Regions from separate parts of the Serratia sp. TSO36 genome, predicted to be linked through region 2. Evidence: predicted binding sites of a transcription regulator. Region 2 holds the regulator's gene; each other region holds the start of a gene.

Region 1 (3,760 bases), on a different contig from region 2:
GGCTACTCCACGCCGTTTTGCATCGACACCACGGTGCGCAGCGCGGCGGCGCACGGTTATCCGGTGACGCTGGCCGCGGATGCCCACACCTGCCACGACAAACCCTATGCCGACGGTTTGCTGATCCGCACCCACCATAACGAGACGCTGTCGAATATCGAAAGCTTCGGCGTGCCGATCCGCGCCGTGCCCGCGGCGGACATCGTGTTCTGAGAACAGAAAAACGGGGGCCTCGGCCCCCGTTCGTTATTTCAGGCCCGCCCGCCGCGCCGCCACCTTGGCCAGCGCGGCCCAGTCCAGATCCGCATCCCCCTGCGCCATCGCGTCGAGGAAGTTGTCTTTCAGCACCCCGGCGAACGGCATCGGCGTATGGCTGTCGGCGCCGGCGGCCAGCGCCAGCCCGACGTCCTTCAGCCCCAGCGCCAGCCGGAACCCGGCGGGGGAATACTTCTCGGCGGCGATCAGCGCGCCATAGCCCTGATAGGCCGGGGCGGCGAAGACGGTGCTACTCAGCATCTGCAGGTAGTCGGCGCCGGACACGCCGTAGTTGCGCACCAGCGCGCTGCCTTCCGCCATCGCTTCAATGGCGCTGGCCAGCGTAAAGTTGGTGGCGATTTTGACCACGTTGGCCTGCGCCGGATCGGCGCCGAAGTGCCAGGTTTTCTGGCCGAGGGCATCGAACAGCGGCTGCGCTTGCTTCAGCCGCTCGCTATCGCCGGCCGCCAGAATATTCAGCTTGCCGGCGGCGGCCACGTCGACCCGCCCCAGCACCGGCGCGGCGAGATAGCCGATGCCGTGTTCCGCATGCAGCGCCGTCAAACGCTTGGCGAGTTCGACCGAGATGGTCGCCATATTGATATGCAGCGCGCCCGGTTTCATCCGTTGCAGCAACCCGCTGTCGACTACCACCTGTTGCGTGGCGGCATCGTCGGCCAGCATGGTGAGCAGCACGTCGGCATCGGCCAGCTGTTCCGGCCGTTCTGCCTGCTGCGCGCCGGCGCTCACCAGCGGCTGCGCCGCCTGTGGCGAGCGGTTCCATACCGTTAAGGCGAAGCCCGCCTGCAACAGGTTGGCCGCCATGGCGCTGCCCATCCCACCCAGTCCGGCAAATCCGATCTTCATCATGCGCTCCTTTTTCAGGTTGAAGGTTTTACCCTAGCGCGCCAGGCCAGGAACGCAAATGCCGGAGTGTAACGCCGTCTTACGCGCTATTGACGCGTTGCCGCTGCGGGTATACCTTGATGCCATGAATATATCGATGCACTCCACCCACAATCAGTCATGGTGGCGCCTCTTCTGAGGCGGCACGAGTATTCACATCTCTTATTAATGCCGCCGGTTTGGCGGCATTATTTTTTTGTGGCGTTGATCCGGCGGTCTACAGACCTTCAGGAGCACTGTCATGAGCTACACCATTCTTACCGGCGATCGCGCCACCGGCCCACTGCATTTAGGCCACTTCGTCGGCTCGCTGCGCCAGCGCGTCGAACTGCAGCACCAGCATAACCAAACGGTGATGGTGGCGGATCTGCAGGGGCTGACCGACAACGGCAACAACCCGCAAAAAATCAGCGCCAACGTGCTCAACGTGGTGGCCGACTATCTGGCGGTCGGCATCGATCCACACAAGACCACGATCTGCCTGCAGTCGGCGCTGCCGGCGTTGGCCGAGTTGACGATGTACTACCTTAATCTGGTCAGCGTGGCGCGGCTGGAGCGCAACCCGACGGTGAAAAACGAAATCGCCGAGAAGGATTTCGCCCGCAGCCTGCCTGCTGGTTTTCTGATCTATCCGGTCAGCCAGGCGGCGGACATCACCGCCTTCGGCGCCACCCACGTGCCGGTCGGTGAGGATCAGCTGCCGATGCTGGAGCAAACCAACGAGATCGTGCGGCGTTTCAACCACATCGTCGGCCAACCGATATTAACGGAGTGCCAGCCGCTGTTGAGCAACGTCGGGCGTCTGCCGGGGCTGGACGGGCAGGGCAAAATGTCAAAATCGCGCGGCAACGCCATTCAGCTTGGCGCCGGCGCCGACGAGGTGCACAAGGCGGTGATGAGCATGTTCACCGATCCCGGCCATCTCAACGTCAGCGATCCCGGCCGGGTGGAGGGCAACATGGTGTTCACCTATCTGGACGCCTTCTGCGAAGACGCCGCGCTGGTGGCGGAGCTGAAGGCGCACTACCGGCGCGGCGGGTTGGGGGACGTGAAAATCAAACGGCTGCTGGAGGATTGCCTGCAGAGCCTGCTCGAACCGATCCGCACCCGCCGCGCCGAATTCATCGCCGATAAAGGCGAGCTGACGCGCATCCTGCAGCACGGCACCCGCCGCGCGCATCAGGTCAGCCAGCAGACGCTGCGGCAGGTCAAGGCGGCGCTGGGGCTGGACTTCTTTAGCCTGGCGTGAGGCGAACGCCGGGGCGGCACGCGTCACGCCCCGGCCATAAAACCATCATCCCACTGTCATAAACTTATCCGTTAATAGGTGCCCATAATGATTAGCCACTGAAACCAGAGAAATCATATGGCTCAGGCACTGTTAAAATTGGCGCAGCACGACTTTCCAGGGCAGCACGCCGCCGCATCCCGCAAAGTGTTATCGGTAAAGGGACTCGGCAAGGCCTACAAAGCGCAGCAGCGCGTGCTGGATGACATCAATTTCGATCTGCACGCCGGCGAATTCGTGGCGGTGATCGGCCGCTCCGGCGCGGGCAAGTCCACGCTGCTGCACACCCTGAACGGCACCATTCCTTCCAGCTGCGGCGAGATGCTGCACTTCGAAGACGATGGCGCGGCGCAGGATATCGCCCAGCTGGCCGGCCGCCAGATGCGCCAATGGCGCGCGCGCTGCGGCATGATCTTCCAGGATTTCTGCCTGGTGCCGCGGCTGGACGTGATGACCAACGTGCTGCTGGGGCGCCTGAGCCACACCTCCACCCTGAAATCCTTCTTCAAACTGTTCGATGACACCGACCGCGCTCGCGCCATCGAGCTGTTGCAGTGGCTCAACATGCTGCCGCACGCGCTGCAGCGCGCCGAGAACCTCTCCGGCGGCCAGATGCAGCGCGTCGCCATCTGCCGCGCGCTGATGCAAAACCCGCAAATCCTGCTGGCCGATGAGCCGGTGGCGTCGCTCGATCCGAAAAACACCCGCCGCATCATGGACGCGCTGCAGAAAATCAGCGAAGACGGCATCGCGGTGATGGTGAACCTGCACTCGGTCGAACTGGTGAAAGAGTATTGCTCGCGGGTGATCGGCATCGCCCACGGGAAGATCGTGTTTGACGGGCATCCTTCGCAACTGAACGAACGGATCCTGCACCAGCTGTATGGCGAAGAAGCCAATCAGATCCATTGAAGCACTTTTGACCTTTACCCTTTACCCTTTACACACAAGGCACACCTGATGAAAAAAGTATTGAGTCTGACCACCCTGATGGCCGGCGCGATGATGGTATTTAATGCTGCCGCAGCGGATGCGCCGAAAGAGCTGAACCTGGGCATTCTCGGCGGCCAGAACGCCACCCAGCAGATCGGCGATAACCAGTGCGTGAAGCAGTTCCTGGATAAAGAGCTAAACGTCGATACTAAGCTGCGCAATTCGTCCGACTATTCCGGCGTGATCCAGGGTCTGCTGGGCGGCAAGATTGACCTGGTGCTGAGCATGTCGCCGTCGTCGTTCGCCTCGGTCTACATCAAGGATCCGAAAGCGGTGGACATCGTCGGCATCGCGGTCGATGACGTCGACCAGTCGCGC
Region 2 (3,760 bases):
ACGTTCTGCGCGCGGTGAATGTGGCCCAGCGCGATATAGTCGGCGGGCGGGAAGGCCTGCGCCGGGAAGGCGTCGAGGGTGCCGATATAGATGTCGCGCACCGAGTCGGAGGTGGTGACGCCGACGGTGGTCAGGTGGCCGGTGGCGACGATCGGCAGCGGCAGGCCCAGCCGATCGCGGCGTTCGCAGGCCGCCTGATACAGCGCCTGGTAATGTTCGGCGATGGCTTCCTGCAGCGCCTGCTGTTTTTGCGCGCCGGATTCGCCGGCGCGGCTGGTGAGCAGATCGCGCGGCCGCAGAAAAGGAATGGCGCACAGCACCGCGCCCGGCTGGCCGTCGCGCCGGTTCAGCACCACAATCTGCTGTTCGGGGGCGCTTTGCGCGCTCGCGATCACCGTGGTGTTCAGGCAGGAGAGCAGCTCACGCGATTCGTTCAGCGTCGCCACCGAGTCGTGGTTGCCGCCCAGCACCACCAGCTGACAGCCGGTGCGCTGCAGCTCCACCACGAAGCGGTTGTACAGCTCGCGGGCGTAGCTGGGCGGCGAGCCGGTATCGAACAGATCCCCGGCGACGATCAGCGCATCCACCTGCTGCTGCTCAATCTGCTCGATCAGCCAGTTCAGAAAAGCCTGGTGCTCGGCGGCGCGGCTTTTGGTGAAAAAGTACTGGCCAAGGTGCCAGTCAGAGGTGTGGATCAGGCGCATGACATTCCCGGATGCAAAGGTAATGGCGATGATTATAAAGGCCGCGGCGGCGGCTGTCCCGGCGCAATGATGATGACAACCGGATGATTTTTCTTTGCGGCGGGAAATAATCGCTATGCTTACTGCCTATAACAGCCGCTTTTTTTCATAAAAGTGTCACAAAACTGACGCATAATGGCGCCCGCAAAGTCGCTAACACATTGGCAGGATTGACGATGGCAAGACGCATACTGGTGGTGGAAGACGAAGCGCCGATCCGTGAGATGGTGTGCTTTGTGTTGGAACAGAATGGTTACCAACCGTTGGAAGCCGAGGATTATGACAGCGCCGTGACGCGCCTGTCTGAGCCGTTCCCTGATTTGGTGTTGCTCGACTGGATGTTGCCCGGCGGTTCCGGCATTCAGTTTATCAAACATATGAAGCGCGAAGCGCTGACCCGCGATATCCCGGTGATGATGCTGACCGCGCGCGGCGAAGAAGAAGACCGGGTGCGCGGCCTGGAAGTGGGGGCGGATGATTACATCACCAAGCCGTTCTCGCCCAAGGAGCTGGTGGCGCGCATCAAAGCGGTCATGCGCCGCATTTCACCGATGGCGGTGGAAGAAGTGATTGAAATGCAAGGGCTGAGCCTGGATCCGTCCTCCCACCGCGTGATGGCGAACGATCAGGCGCTGGATATGGGGCCGACCGAGTTCAAGCTGCTGCACTTCTTTATGACCCACCCGGAGCGGGTTTATAGCCGTGAGCAGTTGCTTAATCACGTCTGGGGCACTAACGTTTATGTGGAAGACCGTACCGTTGACGTGCATATCCGTCGGCTCCGCAAGGCGTTAGAAACCAGTGGGCATGATAAAATGGTTCAAACCGTTCGGGGCACCGGCTACCGGTTCTCAACGCGCTACTGATCGCGCTGCGCTGGAGAATATGCCGTGTTAGAACGTCTGTCGTGGAAGAGGCTGGCTCTGGAGCTGGCTCTTTTCTGTTTGCCCGCCTTACTGCTGGGGCTGATTTTCGGTTATCTGCCCTGGTTCCTGCTGGCCTCCGCGCTGGCCGCGCTGGTGTGGAATTTCTACAACCAGCTCAAACTCTCCCATTGGCTGTGGATCGACCGCAGCATGACGCCGCCGCCCGGCCGCTGGAGTTGGGAGCCGTTGTTCTATGGCCTGTATCAGATGCAGCAGCGCAATCGCCGCCGCCGGCGCGAGCTGGCGCTGTTGATCAAGCGCTTTCGCAGCGGGGCCGAATCGCTGCCTGATGCGGTGGTGATGACCACCGTCGAAGGCAACATCTTCTGGTGCAACGGGCTGGCGCAGCATCTGCTCGGCTTCCGCTGGCCGGAAGACAACGGCCAGCACATCCTCAACCTGCTGCGTTATCCGGAATTCAGCCACTATCTGCAACAGCAGGAGTTCTCGCGCCCGCTGACGCTGCAGCTGAACAACGAACACTACGTCGAATTCCGCGTGATGCCCTACTCCGAAGGGCAGTTGCTGATGGTGGCGCGCGACGTCACCCAGATGCGCCAGCTGGAGGGGGCGCGGCGCAACTTCTTCGCCAACGTCAGCCATGAGCTGCGCACGCCGCTGACGGTGCTGCAGGGCTATCTGGAGATGATGGGCGACGAAGAGCAGGACGGTTCGCTGCGCAGCAAGGCGCTCGGCACCATGCAGGAGCAGACCCGCCGGATGGACGGGCTGGTCAAGCAGCTGCTGACGCTGTCGCGCATCGAGGCGGCGCCCAATGTCGACATGAACGAGCGGGTGGATATCCCGCTGATGCTGCGGGTGTTGCAGCGCGAGGCGCAATCGCTGAGCGGCGACAATCACGAGATCACTTTCCGGGTGAACGAACAGCTCAACGTGTTCGGCAATGAAGACCAGTTGCGCAGCGCGGTGTCTAACCTGGTGTACAACGCGGTCAACCACACGCCGAAGGGCACCCATATCGAAGTGAGCTGGCAGCAGACGGCGCACGGCGCGCAGTTCCAGGTCAGCGACAACGGACCGGGCATTGCCGCCGAACACCTGCCGCGCCTGACCGAGCGTTTTTACCGCGTCGACAAGGCCCGTTCGCGCCAGACCGGCGGCAGCGGGCTGGGGCTGGCGATCGTCAAGCATGCGCTCAGCCATCACGACGCGCGGCTGGAGATCCTCAGCGAGCCGGGGATCGGCACCCGCTTTATCTTTACCTTACCCAACCGGTTGATTGTTCCCGCCGCTTTATCAGAGAATGCGGTGAAAAATTAACGCGAGACACCGGTATGACCCGAATAACCCGAGGGCTGTTGCTTTGCCTGGCGTTGCTGGCCGGACGCGGCGCGCTGGCGCAGCCCGACGGCATGCTGGCGGGCAACCTGTCCAGCGTCGGTTCCGATACTTTGGCGAATCTGATGGCGCTGTGGGCGCAGGATTTCAGCCGGCATTATCCCAACGTTAACCTGCAGATCCAGGCCGCCGGCTCGTCGACCGCGCCGACCGCGTTGGCGGCGGGCGCCGCGCAGCTGGGCCCGATGAGCCGGCCGATGAAGGCGGCCGAGGTTTCGGCGTTCGAACATCGTTACGGCTATGCGCCGCTGGCGGTGCCGGTGGCGGTGGATGCGCTGGTGGTGTTGGTGCATCAGGACAACCCGCTGCGCGGCCTCAATCTGCAGCAGCTCGATCGCATTTTCTCCGCCACCCGGCGCTGCGGTGAAAGCAAACCGCTGACGCGTTGGGGCGAGCTGGGGCTGAGTGGCGACTGGGCGACGCGCTCGCTGCAGCGCTTCGGCCGCAACTCGGCGTCCGGCACCTACGGCTATTTCAAACTGCGCGCGCTGTGCGGCGGCGATTTTATGCCGCGCGTCAATGAGCTGCCCGGTTCGGCTTCGGTGGTGCAGGCGGTGGCCGGTTCGCTCAACGGCATCGGCTACGCCAGCATCGGTTTTCGCGCCAGCGGCGTGCGGCTGCTGCCGTTGGCGGAATCGGGAGAGGACTATGTCGCGCCTACCGCCGCCAACGTGCGCAACGATCGCTACCCGCTGTCGCGCTATCTCTATATCTACATCAACAAAGCCCCCA
Region 3 (3,760 bases), on a different contig from region 2:
GGTACGGAAGGATCGGCGTGAAGACGCGAGCCCGGTCTGCCGGGCCCGCGACGCAGGGTTACTTGGTCGATGCTTCGAAACGGCGCAGCAGCACGTCACCGCGCTGCACGGCGGCGTCCAACGCCTGCTGAGGCGTTTTCTTGCCGGTCCACACGCCTTCCAGTTCCTCATCCACCACGCTGCGGATCTGCGGCATGTTGCCGAGGCGCAGGCCCTTGGTGAACGGCAACGGCGGCTTGTTCAGCATCTGGCGAGTGGCGACGTCGGCCCCCGGGTTCTTGTCGTAGAAGCCCTGCTGCTTGGTCAGATCGTAAGCCGCGGTGGTGATCGGCAGATAGCCGGTCTTCTGGTGCCATTCGGCGGCGATTTCCGGCTGCGCCAGGTACTGCAGGAACTCGGCCACGCCCTTGTAGGTGGCGGCGTCTTTGCCGTTCATCACCCACAGGCTGGCCCCGCCGATGATGGCGTTCTGCGGCGCGTTTTTCGCGTCGGCGTCGTACGGCATCATGCCGACACCGTAGTTGAATTTGGCGTAGTGCTTGATGTCCGCCAGCGAACCGGATGACGCGGTGGTGATGGCGCAGTCGCCGTTATAAAACTTCTCGGTGGATTCGTCTTTGCGGCCGAAGTAGGTGAAATCGCCCTTCTTGTTCATCGCTTCAAGCAGCGCGATATGCTTGACCTGCAGCGGCTTGTTGAACTCCAGCTTGGCGTTGGTGCCGCCGAAACCGTTGTTTTCGCTGGCGAACGGCACGCCGTGCCAGGCGCTGAAGTTCTCCAGCTGGATCCAGCCCTGCCAGCCGCTGGCGTAGCCGCACTTCATGCCGGCCTCACGCAGTTTGGCGGTATCCGCCGCCAGCTCTTGCCAGGTTTTCGGCGGCTGATCCGGGTTCAGGCCGGCCTTCTTGAAGGCGTCTTTATTGTAGTACAGCACCGGCGTGGAGCTGTTGAACGGCTGCGATAGCAGATGGCCGCTCTTGTTGTCGGTGTAATAGCCGGCTACCGTCGGCACGAACACCGACTCGTCGAAGTTGATGCCGGCCTCTTTAAACACTTCATAGACCGGTTTGATGGCCTTGCTGGCCATCATGGTGGCGGTGCCCACCTCGTAAACCTGCAGGATCGCCGGCGCCTTGCCGGAGCGGTAAGCGGCGATGCCCGCCGCCAGGCTCTGTTCGTAGTTGCCTTTGTAAACCGGCACAATCTTGACGTCGCTGTGCGACTGGTTGAAGCGATCCGCCAGGGAGTCCACTTCCTTACCCAGTTCGCCTTCCATCGAATGCCAGAACGGGATCTCGGTCGCCGCCAGCGCCTGAGTGCTGACCGCCAGGGTCAATGCGACGCACAGCGTGGTTTTGCGAATAGCGTAGGTGAGCATGCCTAACTCCTGAAAAAAGCTGGTGTAAAAGCGCGTGAGCGAAAAGAATCAGTTTTTTGTTCGGAAGCTAACATGCCATGCGCGGATGACAGAAAAATAACTAAAAAGTGACAGCCATGTGACAGGAGAGTGAAGTGAAGATGGCAGTTTGATGTCGGCGGCGGGCATGCGCTCCGCCGCCGCGGGGATTACAGCGAACGGCGCAGGCGCGCCACCGCTTCCTGCATTTGTTGCTCGGTGGCGGTGGCGAACGACAGGCGGAAGGTCGAACGATCCGGATTGTCGGAGAAGAAGTATTCCCCCGGCACGAACACCACGCCCTGCTGCAGCGTGGTATTCAGCCATTCGGTGGCGTTGAACGGCTGGCGGAAACGCGCCCACAGGAACATGCCACCCTTCGGCTTATCGAAGGTGATGTAGTCGCCCAGCTCCTGCTCCACCAAACCGGCCAGGATCTCGCCCTTTTGCTTGTAGGCGGCGCGGATCTTGTCGATCTGCGCCGGCAGGCGATCCAGGCCGAGGTAGCATTCGACTATGCTCTGCGACAGCGCGCTGGCGTGCAGATCCGCCGCCTGCTTGATGATCGCCACTTTATGCAGCAGGAACGGCGGCAGGATCGCCCAGCCCAACCGCAGACCCGGCGCCAGGATCTTGGAGAAGGTCGAGGTATAAATGATGTGGTCGGTGTTGCCCAGCACCCGCTGCGACACCTGATGCAGCGTCGGGTGGCGCTCTTCGGTGAAACGCAACTCGCCGTACGGATCGTCTTCGATGATCAGGAAGTTATGTTCGGCGGCCAGTTTCACCAGCAGTTCGCGGCGCGCGGCGCTCAGGGTGATGCCGCTGGGGTTGCCGAAGTTCGGCACCACGTACACGCCCTTGATGCGCTGGGTTTTCAGCAGCTCGGCCAGCTCTTCCACCACCATGCCGTCGCTGTCGGACGAGACCGACATGATGTTGGCCTCCGCCAGCTCCAGCGTTTGCAGCGCCGCCAGGTAGGTCGGGCGCTCCACCACGAACACGTCGCCGGGGTTGACGATGGCGCGCATCACCAAATCCAATGCCTGCTGCGAGCCGGCGGTGACCATCACCTCTTCCGCGCGCGCGGTGACGCCGCGCTCGGCGCACAGCGCGCAAATGCGCTCACGCAGCAGCGGGCTGCCCTCGGTCAGGCCATACTGGAACGCGCTTTTCGGCTGTTCGGTGATCGCCTGCTGGGTGGCGATGCTCAATCCTTCGAAATCGAACAGCGCATCAGAGGGGATGCCGCCCGCCAGCGAAATGACGTGTTCCATCTTGCTGTGTTTAAGCAATTCACGGATGGCCGAACTTTTTACGTTAACGATGCGCTGCGCGAGTAACCCTTCTGTCTTCATTTCTTCTTCTCGTACCTGATTATTTTAATTCGTAGGGGGGCGGATTAACCGCCCAGATACGCCGACCTCACTGCTTCGTTGGCTAACAATGCAGCCCCCGTATCTTCCAACACCACGCGGCCGTTTTCCAGCACATAACCGCGGTCCGCCAATTTCAGCGCCTGATTGGCGTTTTGCTCCACCAGGAAGATGGTCATGCCCTCTTCCCGCAGCTGCTGAATGATGTCGAAGATCTGCTGGATGATGATCGGTGCCAGCCCGAGCGAGGGCTCGTCGAGCAGCAGCAGCTTCGGCTGGCTCATCAGCGCGCGGCCGATGGCCAACATCTGCTGTTCGCCGCCGGACATGGTGCCGGCACGCTGGTTTCGGCGCTCCAGCAGGCGTGGGAACAGAGTGAACACCCGTTCGATGCGCTGTTGATACTGCCGGCGATCGGCGAAGAAGCCGCCCATCGCCAGGTTTTCTTCCACCGTCATGCGCGAGAAGACGCGCCGCCCTTCCGGCACGATCGCCACCGCTTCGCGCATGATGCGCGAGGTTTGCCACTGGGTGATGTCCTGATCCTGAAAGACGATGCTGCCTTCGCTGGCGCGCGGCTCGCCGCACAGAGTCCCGAGCAGCGTGGTTTTACCGGCGCCGTTGGCGCCGATTAACGTCACGATTTCACCCTGGCTTATCGTTAAACTGACCTGATGCAGCGCCTGAATTTTGCCGTAGTGGGCGGATACCTGATTGAATGACAACATATTATTCTTCGCCCAAATAAGCCCGGATCACGTCCGGGTTGTTGCGGATCTCCGCCGGTGTGCCCTGCGCCAGCGGCGTGCCCTGATTCACCACGTAAATGCGGTCGGAGATGCCCATCACCAGCTTCATGTCGTGCTCGATCAGCAGCACCGATACCTTATGCCGATCGCGCAGCTCGACGATCAGGTGGTCCAGCTCGTCGGTCTCTTTCGGGTTGAGGCCGGCGGCCGGTTCGTCCAGCATCAGCAGCTCCGGCCGG
Region 4 (3,760 bases), on a different contig from region 2:
TGTCGATCAGCGCGGCGATGTGTTGCTGGCTGCAGGCCACTGCGCTCAGCGAGCGGTTTTCCTTGTTCTGCCAGGCGTAACTTTTCTTGCTGCAGCCGGCGGAGATAAAGCCGTCCGGGTGATGGGTATCGACGGTCAGGGTAAACAGCGAGAAGGGTTGGCGCTGTTTGGACAGCTCGACGAACTTGCCGTACACCACGTCCAGCACGCTGTCGTCGTACCAGCCCCAGTCGTTTTTGTAGCTCGGATCGGCGACCTGTTCGCGCAGCTCTTTGAAGCCGTAAACGTGGTCGAAGCCGTGGGATTTCAGGAAGGTGTCTTTACCGGCAAACGCCAGCTCGGCGCCCTGATAGAAATAGTTGCTGTAGCCGGCAGCCTTCAGCACGTCGCCCAGGCAGACGTTCTCCGGGTAGAAGGTGGAGACCGCGCTGGAGGCGTTGCCGTCGAAGGGCGCGAACAGCGGAATGCCGCACTGCGAGGCGACCATGCCGGCGATGGTGTAGCCGGTGCCCGGCAGCTGCTGGGTGTTGCTGAAATCGATGCTGTCCGTGCGCAGGGCGTTCAGCTCGTCGGCCAGGCCGGGAAACAGCTCGCTATCGAAGTAGGTGCGCTCCAGGCTCTCGGCATAGATGTACACCAGGTTCGGCCGCTTGCCCTGCACGGTCTTTTTCGGCGCCTTGTAGTAGGTGCTGAAATCGGCGGTATCGCCGACGATCTGGCTCTTGACCAGCAGCGAGATGTCCTGAAACGCCGGGGTGGTGCCGACCGAAAACAGCGCCAGCAACACGGCGACGATGCTGTAGGCCACGCTGCTGCCTTTGGCCTTGCGGCGCAGCAGGCTGCGAGCCAGCACCGCGAAGATAAGCCCCAACGCCGCCAGCAGGCCGATGAACGGCAGCACGTATTTGCTGATGCCCGCGCCTTTGAGGCTGCTGGTGACGGTGTAAATCACCGCGTCGGTGATGCCGTCGCCGGTGAAGTAGTTGCTGGCGATCAGGATGACGTTCAGCACCAGATAGCTGCCGAGCAGCGTCAGCAGAATGGCGAACCACCAGCGGTTGGCGGCGGCCCGGGTGCGATAAATCAAAATCGACGCCAAAAAGAGAACAAACGAAACGACTGCTAAAACCATCCGCCAAACCCTGTCTGATTGAAATAAAACCGTTGCTGCCCTGGTCTGCGCCGCCGAGCGTGCCGCAGCGCGAAAAGTGAAGGGTATAGCCTATTGCCGGCGGCGGAACAACGCGCGATCTCCCGCTACGGCGACGAACGGCGGCTATTGTACATTTTTATGACAATAGTGTGACGTTAATCACGCCGGCGGCGGCTTCGGCGGCGAAAGCTTGCTGGTCCGAGGTTTCGCTCTACGCTTAATGAGCGCCACGACGGCGCGCCCATCAGCCATTCAGGAGGAAGTATGCAGACGATTCCCGCCGCGGTACTCGACGATCTGGCCCCGCAAGGCGTGTTGCGCGCGGCGATCAACTACGGCAATCCGGTGCTGGCGCAGGCCGGAGCCGGCGGCAAACCGCAAGGCGCTTCGGTGGAGCTGGCCGCCGCGCTGGCCCAGGAGCTGGGCGTGGCGCTCGAACTGGTGACCTATGACGCGGCGGGCAAGGTGTTCGCCGACCTGGACAGCGGCGCCTGGAACCTGGCGTTTATGGCCATCGAGCCGGTGCGCGCGGCGCAGATTGCCTTCAGCGAGCCGTACGTGATCATCGAGGGGACTTACCTGGTGGCGAACGACGCGCCTTACTTTGAGGTGGCGCAGCTCGACAGGCCGGAGGTGCGCATCGCGGTCGGCCAGGGGGCGGCGTACGATCTGTTTTTATCGCGCACGCTGCAGCAGGCGCAACTGGTGCGGGCGGCAACCTCTGCCGAGGCGATCGCGCTGTTTTTCGACCGGGGACTGGAGGCGGCGGCCGGCGTGCGCCAGCCGCTGCTGGCCGCTGCGGCCGCCCATCCCGGCTACCGGGTGCTGGAGGGGCATTTCACCGCTATCCGCCAGGCGCTGGCGGTGCCGCGGCAAAAAACGCAGGGCGCCGCCTACGTGAACGATTTTATCGAGCGCTGCAAGGCCAACGGGCTGGTGAAGGCGGCCTTGCAGCGCAGCGGCCAGGGTGAGGTGACGGTGGCGCCGCCGGCCGCCTCGGCGTGATCAGTTCAACTCCACCGCGTACTGTTCCACCGGAGTGATTTTCTTGATCAGCTTGTTGTCGAACAGGAACTGTTCGTAAGCCTGGTAGCGGGCCCGATCCAGCTTGGCCGGATCGCGCGCGAACAGCGGCAGGCTGGCTTGCCACGCCTGTTTGTTCAGCTCGGTATTCAGCTCCGGGTGCGCCTTGGCGAACGCCAGCCAGGTGTCCTGCGGGTGCGCGTGCAGGTAGTCGCTGCCTTGCTTCAGCGCGGCGAGGAACTTGCGGATTTTCGGCTCGTTCACCGCATCGCGGTGGGCGACGATGATCAGCTCGTCGTAGGCCGGCACGCCGTAATCTTCGACGTTGAACACCACCGGCGTCTTGCCCTGCAGCTTCAGCTCCAGCGCTTCGATGTTGCGGTAGCCGCCGATCACCGCATCGACCTGGCCCGCCAGCAGGGCGCTGGTCAGCTGGAAGTTGACGTTGATGAGCTTGATGTCCTGCGGCTTGAGGTGTTCGTGTTCGACCATGGTGGCCAGCGTCGCCTGTTCGATGCCGCTAACCGAGTAACCCACCGTCTTGCCCTTGAGATCCGCCGGCGACGTGATGTTTTTATCCAGCGCGATCACCGTATTCAGCGGCGTGTTGATCAGCGTGCCGACGCGCATCAGCGGCAGGCCCTGATCGGCGAAGAAATGCAGCTGAGGTTGGTAGGTGATGGCGAGGTCGGCCTGTTTGGCGGCCACCAGCCGCGGCGGCAGCGCCGGATCGGACGGCGGCACGATCTTGACGTCCAGCCCTGCGGCCTTGAAGGCGCCGATCTGCTCGGCCACCATAATCGGCGCGTGATCGGGGTTGATGTACCAGTCGAGCACCAGCGTCAGCTTTTCGGCCGCGCCGGCCTGGCCGGTGATGGCGGCGCCGAGCAGCAGCCCGCAAACGGTTTGTTTGATCATGGTCGTTCCTTTATCCCTGGTTATGGTTGCAATCATCAGTCGTTTTCCGGCGCCCAGGCGATCAGGCGCCGCAGCAGCGCATCCACCGCGGCCCACAGCAGCACGGTCATCAGCACCAAAATAAACAGCGCGGCGAAGCAGACGTCGGTCTGCATGCGCGCGTTGGCGTTCAGCATCACGTAGCCCAGCCCTTCGGCCGAGCCGACCCATTCGCCGATGATGGCGCCGATCGGCGCGACGGCGGCGGCCATGCGCAGGCCGGAGCCGAAGGCCGGCAGCGCCGCCATCAGCCGCACGTGCCGCAGCTGCGCCCAGCGCGAAGCGCGCATCGTGCGCGCCAGATCGAGATAGTCGTTGTTGACCCGGCGCAGCCCGTCGAAAAAGGCCGACACCACCGGGAAGAAGATCACCAGCACCGCCATCGCCACCTTGGCGCTCATGCCGAAGCCGAACCACAGCACCAGCAGTGGCGCCAGGGCGAACACCGGTATCGCCTGGCTGGTGAGCACCAGCGGCATCAGCCAGCGCTGCAGGCGCGGCGAGAAGATCATGCACAGCGCCAGCGCCGCGCCGAGCAGCACGCCCAGCGCCAGCCCGCTGACGATCTCCGAAGCGGTGATCAGCGTGTGCCAGGCGAGATAGCCGCGCCCGTCCCACAGCGCCTGC

The links. The regulator PhoB, encoded in region 2, activates phosphate uptake and scavenging genes when phosphate is short. The targets are predictions, from matches to a motif close to CTGTCATAAAACTGNCNNAT.
Region 1: phnC (phosphonate ABC transporter ATP-binding protein) is a predicted target of PhoB. The motif match lies at 2,453-2,472, and genes of this name have one in related genera.
Region 3: ugpB (sn-glycerol-3-phosphate ABC transporter substrate-binding protein UgpB) is a predicted target of PhoB. The motif match lies at 1,484-1,503, and genes of this name have one in related genera.
Region 4: opgB (phosphatidylglycerol--membrane-oligosaccharide glycerophosphotransferase) is a predicted target of PhoB. The motif match lies at 1,279-1,298, and genes of this name have one in related genera.

Annotation. Positions count from the first base shown of each region.
Region 1 covers NZ_JBJZOU010000010.1:89,466-93,225, forward strand. The annotation lists gene ACK3CV_RS07490 (cysteine hydrolase family protein) at 1-213, shown strand, start outside; gene ACK3CV_RS07495 (NAD(P)-dependent oxidoreductase) at 247-1,122, opposite strand; gene trpS (tryptophan--tRNA ligase) at 1,403-2,410, shown strand; gene phnC (phosphonate ABC transporter ATP-binding protein) at 2,528-3,361, shown strand; gene phnD (phosphonate ABC transporter substrate-binding protein) at 3,410-3,760, shown strand, end outside.
Region 2 covers NZ_JBJZOU010000009.1:7,909-11,668, forward strand. The annotation lists gene sbcD (exonuclease subunit SbcD) at 1-704, opposite strand, end outside; gene phoB (phosphate response regulator transcription factor PhoB) at 920-1,609, shown strand; gene phoR (phosphate regulon sensor histidine kinase PhoR) at 1,634-2,950, shown strand; gene ACK3CV_RS05395 (PstS family phosphate ABC transporter substrate-binding protein) at 2,965-3,760, shown strand, end outside.
Region 3 covers NZ_JBJZOU010000002.1:245,439-249,198, reverse strand. The annotation lists gene ugpB (sn-glycerol-3-phosphate ABC transporter substrate-binding protein UgpB) at 59-1,378, opposite strand; gene ACK3CV_RS01455 (aminotransferase-like domain-containing protein) at 1,567-2,754, opposite strand; gene livF (high-affinity branched-chain amino acid ABC transporter ATP-binding protein LivF) at 2,799-3,500, opposite strand; gene livG (high-affinity branched-chain amino acid ABC transporter ATP-binding protein LivG) at 3,502-3,760, opposite strand, start outside.
Region 4 covers NZ_JBJZOU010000016.1:108,737-112,496, reverse strand. The annotation lists gene opgB (phosphatidylglycerol--membrane-oligosaccharide glycerophosphotransferase) at 1-1,132, opposite strand, end outside; gene ACK3CV_RS16370 (transporter substrate-binding domain-containing protein) at 1,418-2,158, shown strand; gene ACK3CV_RS16365 (ABC transporter substrate-binding protein) at 2,159-3,094, opposite strand; gene ACK3CV_RS16360 (ABC transporter permease) at 3,130-3,760, opposite strand, start outside.